DNA from 2 places in the Comamonas sp. E6 genome. Region 2 is predicted to be linked to the other one. Evidence: predicted binding sites of a transcription regulator. Region 2 holds the regulator's gene; the other holds the start of a gene.
The links. Region 2 encodes FNR, which switches genes on or off when oxygen is low (the NO sensors DNR and NnrR bind a similar motif). Its sites were predicted from a motif close to TTGATNNNNATCAA; they were not measured.
Positions count from the first base shown of each region.

Region 1: a site for FNR is predicted at 2,300-2,313, ahead of CSE6_RS07365 (universal stress protein). Genes of this name have one in related genera too.

Region 1 covers NZ_BBXH01000008.1:146,140-153,348, forward strand. The annotation lists gene pobA (4-hydroxybenzoate 3-monooxygenase) at 1-629, shown strand, start outside; gene CSE6_RS07355 (2OG-Fe dioxygenase family protein) at 827-1,606, shown strand; gene CSE6_RS07360 (hypothetical protein) at 1,796-2,269, shown strand; gene CSE6_RS07365 (universal stress protein) at 2,427-2,864, shown strand; gene CSE6_RS07370 (bacteriohemerythrin) at 2,931-3,488, opposite strand; gene CSE6_RS07375 (tripartite tricarboxylate transporter substrate binding protein) at 3,574-4,557, opposite strand; gene CSE6_RS07380 (SDR family NAD(P)-dependent oxidoreductase) at 5,081-5,845, opposite strand; gene CSE6_RS07385 (ABC transporter ATP-binding protein) at 5,938-6,651, opposite strand; gene livG (high-affinity branched-chain amino acid ABC transporter ATP-binding protein LivG) at 6,651-7,209, opposite strand, start outside.
Region 2 covers NZ_BBXH01000015.1:131,029-138,237, reverse strand. The annotation lists gene ccoG (cytochrome c oxidase accessory protein CcoG) at 1-811, shown strand, start outside; gene CSE6_RS14475 (FixH family protein) at 938-1,243, shown strand; gene CSE6_RS14470 (hypothetical protein) at 1,501-1,764, shown strand; gene fnr (fumarate/nitrate reduction transcriptional regulator Fnr) at 1,828-2,550, opposite strand; gene hemN (oxygen-independent coproporphyrinogen III oxidase) at 2,819-4,201, shown strand; gene CSE6_RS14455 (sulfite exporter TauE/SafE family protein) at 4,205-4,918, shown strand; gene CSE6_RS14450 (HD-GYP domain-containing protein) at 5,029-6,273, shown strand; gene CSE6_RS14445 (bifunctional diguanylate cyclase/phosphodiesterase) at 6,270-7,209, shown strand, end outside.

The sequences.
Region 1 (7,209 bases), on a different contig from region 2:
TCGGCTGGCTGGGCCTGCTTTCGGATACGCCGCCCGTGTCGCACGAGCTGATCTATGCCAACACCGAGCGCGGCTTTGCCCTGTGCAGCCAGCGCAGCGCCACGCGCAGCCGCTACTATCTGCAGGTGCCGCTGACCGACAAGGTCGAGGACTGGAGCGACGAAGCGTTCTGGGAGGAGCTCAAGAAGCGCCTGGACCCCGAAGCCCGCGCCAATCTGGTGACCGGCCCATCGCTGGAAAAAAGCATTGCGCCGCTGCGCAGCTTTGTAACTGAGCCCATGCGCTTCGGCCGCATGTTCCTGGCCGGCGATGCCGCGCACATCGTGCCCCCCACCGGCGCCAAGGGTCTGAACCTGGCAGCTTCCGACGTGGGTTATCTGTCGCAAGCCTTTGTCGAGTACTACAAGGAGCAGTCCGAGGCCGGCATCGACCGTTACTCCGAGCAGTGCCTGCGCCGTGTCTGGAAGGCCGAGCGCTTCTCCTGGTGGATGACTTCCATGCTGCACAACTTCCCCGGCGAGGGCGAGTTCAACACGAAGATGCAGGAAGCCGAGCTGGACTACATCGTCCACTCCGAAGCCGGCTCGACCTCGCTGGCCGAGAACTATGTGGGTCTGCCTCTGGTTTAAGCCCGAGACCGCCTGGCCTTCGTCACCGTGGTGATGAAGGCCCGGTGCCCGATTCCGGCGCCTTGCGTTCTGCCTGCATTGCTGTGTGCGATGCAGGCATTTTTTCATCCATGCAATTTGGTTGATGCTGCCTTGCGTAAATTTTGATGCCAAGGCACAAGCCAGCGGGGCTTGCGAGGAGTAAGCTTGCCGACCTTATGGCGCACATCATGTTTTCCCCTCCCTATATTGCCGCTGCCGAGGCAGCCCAGTCCTTGCGCACGCGCGGCTATGCCGTGCTGCAGCCCGAGGACTTCGCCCAGTGGATGGGCCTGAGTGTGGGCGATCTGCACGCCATGGATGCGGACTGGCAGGGGCTGCCGCCCGATGCCTTCCTCAAGGATGGAGGCCGCTATCGCCGCCGCCGCCATTCCTGCTTTGTCAGCGAAGGCGATCAGGTGCAGCAGGTGCCTCATCGCGCCCACTGGCAGCCCGTGGAATACAACGCTCTGCATGGCGGCATGCAGCGCATGTTCGAGCCCATGCAGGACAGCACCACCTCCAGCGCGGCCTGGCTGGCGATGATCAATGCCCTGGGCCAACTGGCCGATCAGGTGTTCTGCACCGACGAGCTGCATGAGCGCTGGTTTGTCGAGGCGCACCAGTTCCGCATCGACACCACGGACGGCATCGGCCGGCCCACGCCCGAAGGCGCGCACCGCGACGGCGTCGACCTGGTTGCCGTACTGCTGGTGGGGCGCAAGGGCGTCAAAGGGGGCGAGACCCGCGTCTTCGAGGCGAGCGGTCCCAACGGCCAGCGCTTCACGCTGACCGAGCCCTGGTCGGTGATGTTGCTCGACGATGCGCGCATGATTCATGAGACCACGCCGATTCAACCCGTCGAGCACGGCGGCGTGCGCGACACCCTGGTGCTGACCTATCGCCGCGGCAACTTCCAGGGTGCCGAGCTCCAGGAGCAGCAGGGTCAGGCTGCTTGATTGATCCGGACGCCTTTGTTCGGAAAATTTGAGCAAAACTGTAACGTGCTCAATACGTCAAAGTGACGTCATCAACACTGCATGATGCAGGCTTGTCGCGGCGAAGCTTTCGCCTCTTCGAGTCTTCCCTGCATCCAACAAGCCAGATCAGCTGGCCAACACCACGCCTTGCAGAGCGTGGTTTTTTATATGAATCGTTTTTACGCCCTTAGTATTTCAGTGCTGACCGCTCTTGTCACAGTAGCGGCCTGCAAGCCTTCGCAAGATCGTCCGGCGCAGGCGGCCTACACCAAGGAGCCCACGATCTACTTTCGCAATGGCCTTGAGATTACCCTCGGCGATGCCTCGGTACCGATTCACGGCGTGGAGGAGTGCCCTTATGGTCTGGCCGCGCCGGCCGGGGCCGTGGTCGAGCTCAATGATGCCAAGTGCATTCGACTCTCGGACGATACCAAGCAGATCGTCGTGATGCTGGACATGCCGGGCGGCATCGTCCGGGAGGAATGGACCGTGCGCCGCGATGCGCCCAGCAAGCCCCATGAGCCAGCCTTCAAGAATGTATCCCTGCTGCGCCCAGACGGCACTCGCATCACGATCACCGACAAGTCCGACACTCTTTTGGACAAATGCTACGAATACCAGACGGCCCATGTCTGTATCTGAATCAGACCTCAGTCAGCGTGAACTTCAGGGTTGATTCATGTCAACACGCTGAGGCATGATGAAGGCAGACTCAACGCTATTTCAAGAGCGGCATCTGCCCCGGGCCTCTGGCTTGACGTCCTTGTCGCCTGCAACCTGAAAGGAGAAACATATGTCCATGTTCAATCACATTCTGGTTCCGGTCGACGGCTCCAAGCCCTCCATGCTGGCGGCACACAAGGCCGCAGAGCTTTCCAAGGTCTTCGGCAGCGCCGTGACGGCGGTGTATGTGGTCGATCCCTATCCTTTCACCGGCGTGGGCGCCGACTTTGCCTACGGCCAGTCACAGTATCTGAGCGCGGCCACCGCCGAAGCCAACACCGCCCTGGATGCGGTCAAGGCCATCATGGATGAGGCAGGCGTGCCCGTGAAGACGCTGGTGGGCGAGGGCCATGCGGTGCATGAAGGCATTGTGCGCACCATGGAAAGCGTGGGTGCCGATCTCGTCGTCATGGGCTCGCAGGGGCGACGCGGCCTTGAGAAGCTGATGCTGGGCAGCGTCACGCAGCGCGTGCTTGGCGCCGTGCGTGTGCCGGTGCTGGTCGTGCGCGAGTGAGCGCGAGGCGGCTGCCCACGAAGCAACGGCTCCTCAGGGAGCCGTTTTTCTTGTGAGCAAGGGTGCTCAGCGACTGAGCAGCCGGGCCAGCCAGCCTTTTTTCTTGCGCTGCAATTCCAGCTCCTGTAGCACTTCCGCCTTGAGTCGTTCTTTTTCTGCCGTGTGTCCGCTCTCTTTGGACATCATGCGCAGATAGACCTTGGCCGAGTCCACATAGCCATGGTCTTCGTTGCGGATGTGGTTGAACAGCCAGCGCGAGAGCATGCCATGCAGTTCGGCGGCCACATCCTCACCCGCATCGAAGCGGGTCTGCATCTCGATCACGCGGCGCGTGAACAGCTCGTGCACTTTTTTGTGCGGCCCTGCGAACATATAGCCGGCGCTCTCGATCAGGCTTTCCTCGAAGACGAAGTGCGAGACGGTGTAGTCGATCATCTCGCCGATGACATCGCCCAGCCCTTCGCGATCTGGCGAGCTGCGCAACTCGTAAAGCCGGTTGATGTAATCGACGATGCGGCGGTGCTGCCGGTCGATCTCCGCAATCCCGGTGTCCAGTTCGGGGACCCAGACCAGCAATGCCATGATGTTCTCCAGAAATTCAAGGGTTTCCGGAGAAGTATTCACGAGCCTGTCATATGCCGCATTGATTCAGATCAGGTCTATCCGCGCCAGGCAGGGCGGCGCGAATCCTGAGCGCCGCGTCGGGATGTCACTCGATCTTGGCGCCCGAGGATTCGACGACCTGTTTGGACTGCTTGAAGTCGGCCTGGAACATCTTGTCGAAGCTGGCTGCGCTCATGGACTGGGGCTCGGCACCCTGGGTCAGAATGGCCTCGCGCATCTCGGGCATGGCCAGCAGCTTGTTCACTTCGACATTGACCTTGGTCACGATGGCTGCGGGTGTGCCCTTGGGCATGAACAGGCCGTACCAGGTACTCACATCAAAGCCCTTGAGACCGGACTCGGCCAGTGTTGGGGTGTCTGGCAGCGAGGACGAGCGCTTTGCCGAGGTCACGGCGATGGCGCGCAGCTTGCCGGCCTTGATCTGGGCTATGGCCGAGGGGACGGAGGACACCAGCAGATCCACATTGCCGGCCAGTGCATCCATCATCGCGGGGTTGGAGCCTTTATAGGGCACGTGAGTCAGATGAATGTCCGAGGCCTTTTCCAGCATCACGCCGGCCAGGTGGATGCTGGTGCCGTTGCCGGGCGAGCCGTAGGTGATCTTGGACGGGTTCTTCTTGGCTGCAGCCACCACGTCGGCCAGCGTCTTGTACGGCGAGTTGGCGGCCGTGGCGATCACGATGGGGGTGTAGGCCACATGAGCCACGGGGGTCAGATCCTTGCTGGGGTTCCAGGGCAGGTTCTTGTAGAGGTAGGGGCCAAGGACCACATTGTCCTTCTGGCCCATCACCATGTCATAGCCCGTGGGCGCCGCCTTGACCGCTTCGGTGATACCGATGGTGCCGCCTGCACCCGCACGGTTGTCGGGCACCACGGTCCATTTGCTGACTTCGGTGAGCTTGCTGGCAATCACGCGCGAGAGGATGTCGGTGCCGCCGCCAGGTGGGAACGGCACGATCATGCGCACGGGCTTGTTGGGGTAGTCGGCTGCGGGGTCTTGTGCAGCGGCTGAAAAGCTCAGGCCCGCGCTTGCGATCACGGCTGTGCTGATGAGAATTTGGCGAATCATGAAAAAGAAGCTCCAGAGACGAACGGGGGAGCGCTGGCCCGCAAACAAGGGCGGCGCAGTCGCGGCTGGTGCCTGAGCCTTGAGCTCGGCAGCCAGAGTCACGGAAGGTGGGCTTTTCGATGATCGGGGACGGTGGTTCCGCCATCAATGGGTATTTGTCTTTACCGGGGAGCGCGAGCCATGCCGTACGGACATGATCGCCATCCGCACGCGCTGCACGACAGGGTTGCTGCCGTTGCTAGCACGGAGGCAGCGTACCGATCGGGTGTCGCTGTCTTTGTGGCCCACGGGTGCGGATTGTGGTTCTGCGCACAGCCACGGAGGCTGCTGCAGACCAGTGGAAACATTCTGCCACGCATGAAAGACTTGCCAGGGCTTGGTTCGAGAATAGGCTGCGCCTGTTTCCAGATTTTTTGCTTGGTCCGGCAGTTCATGGCAACAAGAGCTGCAGGTGCCTTTGGTCATTGGTTTGGATAAGGCGGCTGCAGCCATGTTTTGGAGTCCAGCTGTTCTGAGTGCTATCTCAAGCCTGGCGTACGTCGGCAACCACCTGGTCGCCGAAGTCCGGTCGTGCCAGCCAGGCCAGCACGCGGGCTGCGGCGTCATCGGCCGAGGTCAGCTGCCCGTTGCTGTGCAGACCAGCAAAACGCCCCACGTCAGGGAAGTCGGTTGAAGCTGCGCTGCGCAGTTGTACCTGCATATCGGTGTCGATGACGCCTGGCGCCAGAGACACAATGCGTGCGCCGTTGGGCTTGGCCGCCTCTTCCAGCGCCACGCAGCTGCTGAACTGGTCCATGCCGGCCTTGGCCGTGCAATAGCTGGCTTGCGAGGCCATGGCGCGGCGGCCCAGGCCCGAGGAGATATTGAGCACCTTGCGGGGAATCCGCCAGCTTTCGGTTGCTCCGAGAAAGGCTCCGGTCAGGGCCATGGGAGCCTCAAGACCCACGCGCAGGGCATTGATCATGTCGGCTGAAGGCACCTGGGACAGTGGCGCAATCTGCGGGATGACGCCCGCATTGTTGATCAGGGTGATGCTGGCCCATTCACGCGGATCTATCGTGCCTAGCCAGGTCGCCAGGCGCTGCGCAGCAGCAGCGCTTTGTGCCAGGTCTTGCTCCCATTGCAATAGCTGTGCAGGCTTGCTGGCGCTGGAGGCTAGGGCGGCGCTGGTCTTGCGGGCAATGCTCAGCAACTGATGGCCTTGCTGCAGCAGTTGCTGTCCCATGGACAGGCCCATGCCGCGAGAGCCACCGGTCAGAATCGTTAAGTGCTTTGTCATGCGAAGCATCTTACGGTTGATTGAAGACTGAAAAGAGCAAGCCCCGCAAGACTTGCGTCCGGCGGGGCCTGGCAATGACCTCAGATGAGGTCAGTGAGCTGTCAATGACCCAGATAGGCCTTGCGCACCTCGTCATTGCTCAGCAGGTTGACACCGCTGTCCTCCAGCACCACCTTGCCGGTTTCCAGCACATAGCCTCGGTCGGCAATCTGCAGGGCGCGGTTGGCATTCTGCTCGACCAGGAACACCGTCACACCCGCTGCGCGGATGGTCTGAATGATCTCGAAGATCTGCGCAATGATGAGCGGCGCCAGGCCCAGTGTGGGTTCGTCCAGCAACAGCAGGCGCGGCTTGCTCATCAGTGCGCGGCCTATGGCCAGCATCTGCTGCTCGCCGCCCGACATGGTGCCCGAGCGTTGCGCTGCGCGCTCCTTCAAACGAGGAAAGAGCTTGAACACATGCTCGACGCCGTCGGCGATCTCGGCCTTGCTCAGGAAAAAGCCGCCCATCTGCAGGTTCTCGGTCACCGTCAGGTCCTTGAAGACACGACGGCCTTCGGGCGAGATGGCAATGCCGCGGCGCATGATGTGATGGGTGGACATCTGGGTGATGTCCTCGCCCTCGAACAGAATGCGCCCGCCGCTGGCACGAGGGTTGCCGCAGACCGTCATCAGAAGCGATGTCTTGCCAGCACCATTGCTGCCGATGAGGGTGACGATCTCGCCCTGATCGACATGCAGGCTGACATGATTGACCGCGCAGATCGCGCCGTAATGGGTGGAGACCTGCTCCAGTTGCAACATATGCTGGCTCATCAGGCCTCTCCCAGATAGGCCTTGATGACCCGTTCATCATTGCGAATCGCCTCGGGCAGGCCCATGGCGATGGGCTTGCCGTATTCCATGACCAGAATGCGCTCGGACACTCCCATGACCAGGCCCATATCGTGCTCGATCAGCAGCACGGCCACGCCGTACTGTTTGCGCAGATCGTCGATCAGATGCTGCAGGTCTTTCTTCTCCTGCGGGTTCAGGCCGGCGGCGGGCTCGTCCAGCATCAGCACGCGAGGCTTGGTGATCATGCAGCGCGCAATCTCCAGCCGGCGCTGGTGACCATAGGCCAGATTGCCGGCCTCGCGGTTGGCAAACTGCCGCAGGCCCATCACGTCCAGCCATTGGAGCGCGTTGTCGATCTTTTCCTGTTCGGCACGGCGATAGCCCGGCGTGTTGAACAGGCCGCCGAGCAGCGTGGCGCGCGACTGGCGGTGCTGTGCGACCAGCAGGTTTTCCAGCGCCGTCATGCTCTTGAACAGGCGCACGTTCTGGAATGTGCGCACCACACCGTGGTTGGCGACCTGGTGGCTGCTGTGGCCT
Region 2 (7,209 bases):
CTTCGCCACCTACGGCAACGCCGGCTATATGCGCGAGCAGGTCTGCAAGTACATGTGTCCCTATGCACGCTTTCAGAGTGCCATGTTCGACAAGGACACCATGATCGTCAGTTATGACGCCGAACGTGGTGAAGCTCGCGGCCCGCGCAAGAAAGACGTTGACTACAAGGCACAGGGCCTGGGGGACTGCATAGATTGCAAGCTTTGCGTTCAGGTCTGCCCCGTGGGTATCGATATCCGCAAAGGACTGCAGTACGAGTGCATTGGCTGCGGTCTGTGCATCGATGCCTGCAACTCCGTGATGGACAAGATGGAGTATCCGCGTGGCCTGATCCGATTGACCACTCAGAATGCCGTAGCCAAGGCCTGGAAGCAGGTGCAGGTGATTCGCCGCATTTTCCGCCCGCGTGTGCTGATCTACTCGGCCGTGCTGGTGGCCCTCAGCGCCGCCATGATCGCCAGTCTGGTGCTGCGCGAGCCGCTCAAGGTCGACGTGATTCGCGACCGTGCTGCGCTTTCGCGCATCGTGGCGGGCGGCAAGCTGGAGAACGTCTACCGTCTGCAGATCATGAACGCCACCGAGTCCGAGCAGCGCTACCGTATCAGCGCCGTGGGCCTGGAGAATCTGGAAGTCGCATCCGAGCAGGAAGTGAGCGTTGGCCCGGCAGAGACACGCGGCATTGCGGTGCGGCTGCAGATTCCGTATGGCTCGGCAACTCCCGGCTCGCACCCCGTACACTTCAATGTGGATGCAGTGACTGCCGGAGCAGGGCGTATTTCCGAGAAGACGGTGTTCCTGGTGCCGCGTTAATGCCAGGTCTTGCCGGTCTTCGTGAGCCATCACGGAGGCCGGATAAGGGCACCGCCAATCGGCAACAATTTATGCCACCCTGCCATGTGTGCTCGGGTGGTCAGAATTTTGGAAAGAGGTTTCATCATGTCGGCAGCACAAGCCAAGGTCTCGCAAACGGCCAAGATCATCCACCCCGAGGACGGCAAGCCCTGGTGGAAGTTTGCCCATGTCTGGCTCATCATCGCCGGCCCGGTGATCGTGGTGATTGCCGGCTTTGTCACCGCATACATCGCACTGAGCAGGCCCGATCCCGTGATTGACCCTGACTACTACCGCCATGGCATGGAAATCAACCAGCGCCTGAGCGAAAGTGAAAAAAGCCTGGCCCCAGCAGTCACCGGCCGCAATCATGCGGCCACGCCAGCCAAGGATCATCCGCTGGATCGCTGAGCGCTCCGGCGCTTGCTCCGCCAAGGTCGCTTTTGCGGCCTTTTTTGTTGCCGATATCAAAATCAGAGCGTGTTGCGCATGCACCGTCTAACGTTAATGTAGAAGTAAATGGTTTTTTGATATTCGGATTGCGCAAGGCGCTACTGAAAAGAGAGTAATTCAGGGTTTCCCGCCACGGTGCATGCCCGCAGTCCTGCATGAACGGTCACCACTGTTGTGCAAAATATGACCAAGCCCACAGCCCAAGGAGAATCAGGATGGATGCTCGACGCTGGATGTGGATTGTCTGGCCGGCCTTTCTGGCGGCGGCAATCATGGAGATGGTGGTTTTCGCCTTTGTGGACCCGCTGGATGTGCACTGGCTGGGCTCCCCCCTGGACTGGTCGCGCCAAGCCATCTATACGGTCGCTTTTTTTGCCTTCTGGGTCGTGACCCTGATCGGAGGTGCGATGACGGTGATGCTGGGTCGCTCCGTCAGCGATCTCAATGGCGGCATCGTTTCCGAGCCTCTGCCCGATTAATTCGCACAGACAAAAAAGCCCGCTGTCCGCGGGCTTTGTCTTGAGAGTGTCTGTCGACTCGGTTCAGTTCTGGCATTGCTGGCTGTTGACGATGCGTTTGAGCGCCTCGGTATCCAGGATGCGCAGGTGGCGCTGCTTGACTTCCACAATACCTTCCTCTGCAAATTTGGAGAAAGTGCGGCTCACGGTCTCGAGCTTGAGGCCCAGGTAACTGCCGATTTCTTCGCGCGTCATGCGCAGCACCAGCTCCGACTTGGAAAAGCCGCGTGCCGACAGGCGCTGGACCAGGTTCAACACAAAGGCCGCCAGGCGCTCTTCGGCACGCATGCTGCCCAGCAGCAGCATCACGCCATGCTCGCGCACGATTTCGCGGCTCATGACCTTGTGCACATGGTTCTGCAGGGCAGTGACCTCGCGCGAGAGCTGCTCCAGTTTGTCAAACGGCATGACGCAGACCTCGGCGTCTTCCAGGGCCACGGCATCACAAGTGTGGTGGTCGTTGACGATGCCGTCCAGACCAATGATTTCGCCAGCCATCTGAAAGCCTGTGACCTGATCACGTCCGTCTTCGGTGGCCACGCTGGTCTTGAAGAAGCCGGTTCGAATGGCATACAGAGAGGTGAACTCTTCGCCATTGCGAAACAGCAGCCCGCCGCGCTTGACCTTGCGGCGCGTGGCCACAATCTCGTCAATGCGCTCCATTTGTTCATCGTCCAGGCCCATGGGCATGCACAGTTCACGCAGATTGCAGTTGGAGCAGGATGCTTTGATGGTCTGAAGATTCATGGGCTTTTTGCAACGGCGCAGACAGACACAGAGTGGAGAGTCGCGCTGGTCATTGACCTCGTGGTTGAAGATGAGATGGATCAAATTGTCGCAGCACTTGCCTTGAGGTCTCTTGATTTTCATCAAGGACAGGGTGATTGCCTTGGGGCACATTGCCTGTATTCGTTCAAAAACATGCGCTTTTGCCTATTTTGGGCATGATTTTCAGGATCTGATTTCCATTGAAATCTGCTCTATACAGAGTGTGGGCGCACCCTAACTCCCAGTTATGACCGCAGTCACGCCTGAGTTGCTGAGCCGCTTTGATATCCCCGGCCCACGCTACACATCGTTCCCAACAGCCGACCGTTTTGTTGAGGCTTTTGGTGCAGACGACTACATACTGGCACTCAAGCAGCGCAAGACGCATTCTGGCTCGCGCGCTTTGCCCCTGTCCGTTTATGTGCATGTGCCGTTCTGTGAGTCGCTTTGCTATTACTGCGCCTGCAACAAGATCGTGACCAAGCATCACGAGAAGGCTGCCGAGTATCTGGACTACCTGAGCCGCGAGCTGGCCATGCATACCGAGCATTGCGGCAAAGGTCAGCTCGTAAGCCAGCTGCATCTGGGCGGAGGCACACCGACCTTCTTCAGCGATGCCGAGTTGCAGCAGCTGATGGTTTTGATGCGTGAACATTTCAAGCTGGATCCCGCGGGCGAGTACTCCATCGAGGTCGATCCGCGCACCGTCAGCAACGAGCGGCTGAGAGCTCTCAGGGACATGGGGTTCAATCGCCTGAGCTTTGGCGTGCAGGACTTTGATCCCGCGGTGCAGAAAGCGGTGCACCGCGAGCAGCCCGCCGAGCAAGTCTTTTCGTTGGTGGCCGAGGCGCGCCGCCTGGGCTTTGTCTCCATCAATGTGGACCTGATCTACGGGCTGCCCAGGCAGACGCCCGAGTCTTTTGCGCGCACGCTGGCACAGGTCAATGAGCTGCGCCCCGATCGCATTGCACTGTATGCCTATGCGCATCTGCCCGAGCGTTTCAAGCCGCAAAGGCGTATCGAATCGGCAGACCTGCCTATGGGACAGGACAAGCTGAACATGCTCTCCGGCGCAATTGATGCATTCATGGATGGCGGCTATGTCTATGTAGGCATGGACCACTTTGCGCTGCCTGACGACTCTCTGGCCATTGCCAAGCGCCAGGGGCGCCTGCATCGCAATTTTCAGGGCTACAGCACCCAGCCTGATTGCGACCTGATTGCACTGGGCGTATCGGCTATCGGTAAGGTGGGTGCGACCTACAGCCAGAACGTCAAGACTCTTGAAGAGTATTACGATGCCGTCGATGGAGGCATGTTGCCCGTGCAGCGCGGACTGGCGCTTTCGCGTGACGATCTGGTGCGCAGAGCCGTCATCATGTCCATCATGTGCCAGGGTTCCGTCCTGTATGAGCCCATGGAGCAGGCCTGGCTTATCAATTTCCGCGAGTACTTCGCTGCGGAGCTGGATGCGCTGGCAGAGATGCAGCGCAACGGCTTGGTCGAGCTGTCCGTCGAGGGCTTCAAGGTCACTGGTCTGGGCTGGTTTTTTGTGCGCGGAGTAGCCATGTTGTTTGACCGATATTTGCAGGCCGACCGGAACCGCGCCCGCTTTTCGCGCATCATCTAGCGCATGTTGTTTTCGCTGGTCTGGACTGCTTTGATCATGGGGCTCGTGGGTGGGCCCCATTGTCTTGTGATGTGCGCTGCCCCCTGCAGTGTGGTCACAGCAGCGAAGCCTGTCGGCGGCGGGCAGCCAGTTGTCGTGCTCGGCCTGCAAAAACGCCAATGGCTGCGTACCAGCCTGTTTCATCTGGGGCGCATCGCTGCCTATGCCCTGCTGGGCGGGATCGCGGCCGTGGCCATGGAAAGTCTGGCCTGGCTGACCAGTCAGACAACGGCATTGCAGAGACTTTGGACGCTGATGCATGTGGCGGTCATGGCCTGGGGGCTGGCCATGGTGGTGCAGGCGAGGCAGCCAGCCTGGCTGGAGCGGGCGGGGCGTTCCGTCTGGGCCAGGGTTCAGCCCTGGGTCACCGCGCCGGGCGGCAGTCTGGCAGCGGGCTTTGCCTGGGCACTGATGCCTTGTGGTTTGCTGTATTCGGCGGTGTTGGTGGCGGCCTTGAGTGGCGGCGCCTGGCAAGGTGCTTTGTCCATGGCAGCCTTTGCCGTTGGTGGTGCACTGTGGTTGCTGGCGGGGCCCTGGCTGTGGCAACTGGGGCAGTCGCATGTCAATGCATTGCGGGCCAGGTGGGGCACCAGAGTTGCAGGTCTGATGCTGATTGGCGTTGCGAGTTGGGCTTTGTGGATGGACCTGGTCTACAAACCCAGTCTTTGGTGCCGATAAGTCACACAAGAGGGGGTTGTTGACGCTGTTTGCATCCCAACAGACCCTAGTCATGCTTGAGCAGTCATGGAACTGCGGAATAATGTCTCATCTTGTGTGTAGCGCCCAAAGTGAATCGTTTCGTTGCTATTGATATCGGACAACTGCGTATCGGCATGTATGTCCATCTGGAGACTGGCTGGTTGCGCCATCCGTTTCCCGTCAGCAGCTTCAAGATTGTCAATGACGAGCAGTTGCAGACACTCAGGACCCTGAAGCTCAAGGCAGTTCAGGTCGATCTATCGAGAAGCGATCTGGAAGCTGCGGCAGCGCCTCCGGCCGAAGACCCTCAACCCGCTCCTGCCCCCCCCGAGAACGATGCGCATGCCTGGCGCAACAGTATTTTGGGCGTGCAGTCCAGGTTTCTGGGCGCGGTTTCCGTATTTGATGACGTGCAGGCCTTGTTGCCTGTCAACCCCGAGAAGGCGCGGACAACGACGGATATGCTGGTTGCACAGCAAGTCGTCAAACTGGCGCAGGCTCGTGATCTGAGTTTGCATCTGCTCGCGGATACGGGGGGCGCCACCTTTGGCGTACATGGTGTCAATGTCTCCGTGCTGAGCCTGTTGCTGGGTAAGACGCTGGGCCTGTGCGATGACGTATTGAAGGATCTGGGCACGGCGGCCCTGTTGCATGACATCGGCAAGCCGGGGCTTGAGATTTCTGCATCGGCCAATGCACTGAATCAGGGCACGGGCCGCACGCCTCTGCGAGAGACCGTGTATGCGCGTCATGTCGGAGAGTCGGTGGCATTGGCTCTATCCATGGGCTATCCTCCTTCCGTCACGACGGCCATCGCCCAGCATCATGAATGGGCCGATGGTTCAGGCTTTCCACTTGGCTTGCTGGCCGAAGATATGGACATTGCCGGACAGATCCTGGCACTGGTCAATAATTTTGAGCGCTTGTGCAATCTGCCACTGCAAGGCAACGAAATGACGCCTCATGAAGCCATGGCTGCACTGTACGGACAGTATCGCCAGCGATATGCGCCCGATGTGCTCAAGGCATTCGTGCAGACCTTGGGGGTCTATCCACCGGGCTCTTTGGTGGAACTAAGCGATGGGCGGATGGGCGTGGTGGTGTCTGTCAACACCAGCCAGTCGCTCAAGCCGAAGGTGCTGACCTATGACATGCAGGCGCCGCAGAAGCTGCGGTTCGTAGATTTGCTTGAATATGTGGGTTTGGGTATTCGCCGGGGCTTGACGCGAAATCAGCTTTCTCGAAATGCGTTAGAAGCTTTACAGCCGCAAAGGCGTCTTTGCTACTTTTTTGACAGTTCTGCAGCACCTGCTGCCGAGAAAGACCTCGCGTGACTTTGCAGCAGAGTTTTCTGATTGACCCTCTGCTTGCCTCCATGCTCGATGGTTTGCAGGAGGCGGTCTGGCTGCTGGATGCGCAGACATTGCGTGTCGTGCATGCCAATGCAGCCAGTATGCAGCTCACGGGCTACACGCCCGAGCAGGCGCAGGAGCAGTATGTCGATGTGCTGTGCGCCTCCCTGGTGCAAAAGGCGTTCTGGCAGGATGCCTCAAACTGGGTGGGTGGGGCGAAATTTCTCACAGAAATCTGTACAGCCAATGGTTCATTGACAGCTGTGGAGATGGGGGTGGGCTCCATCGCCCTGAATCCGCGCTGGTTGATGCTCACCATGCTCGACCGCAGCGAGCAGTTGCGGCACGAGAGCGAACTGGACATGCTGCTTGCAGAGTTGCGGGCGACGCTTGAGTCCGCTGCAGATGGCATGCTGGTCTGTGATCTGCGCGGCGGCATTCGGGCATTCAATCACCGTTTCGCGGAGCTGTGGCAACTACCCGAACCACTGCTCGTGCAGCGAGATGATGCGGCCGTCTTTGCCCATCTGGAAGCGCAGACCATCAGCAGCGAGAGTCAGTTCACTCTTCTGCAGGATGCGCAGGACCTGTCGGCTCCTGAAACCTCGGAGGTACTGCAGCTGCTCAGTGGCAGGGTGCTGGAGCGCCGCTCCGTGCCTCAGCTCAGTCGCGGTGTGGCGATAGGGCGTATCTACTCCTATCGAGACATCACGGTGGAATCCAGCTCGGCGACAGAACTACGTCTGGCTGCAAGAGTGTTCGAGTCCAGCCTGGACGGTATCTTCATTGCCGATGCCAATGGTGTCATCGTTCAGGTTAACCCGGCCGGCGGGCAGTTGCTGCATGGCAAGGCGGTGCTGGGGCTCGCTGCCTGGACTCTGTTCGAGTCCGAGGGAGGGCCTGTGTCCGACCTGCTGG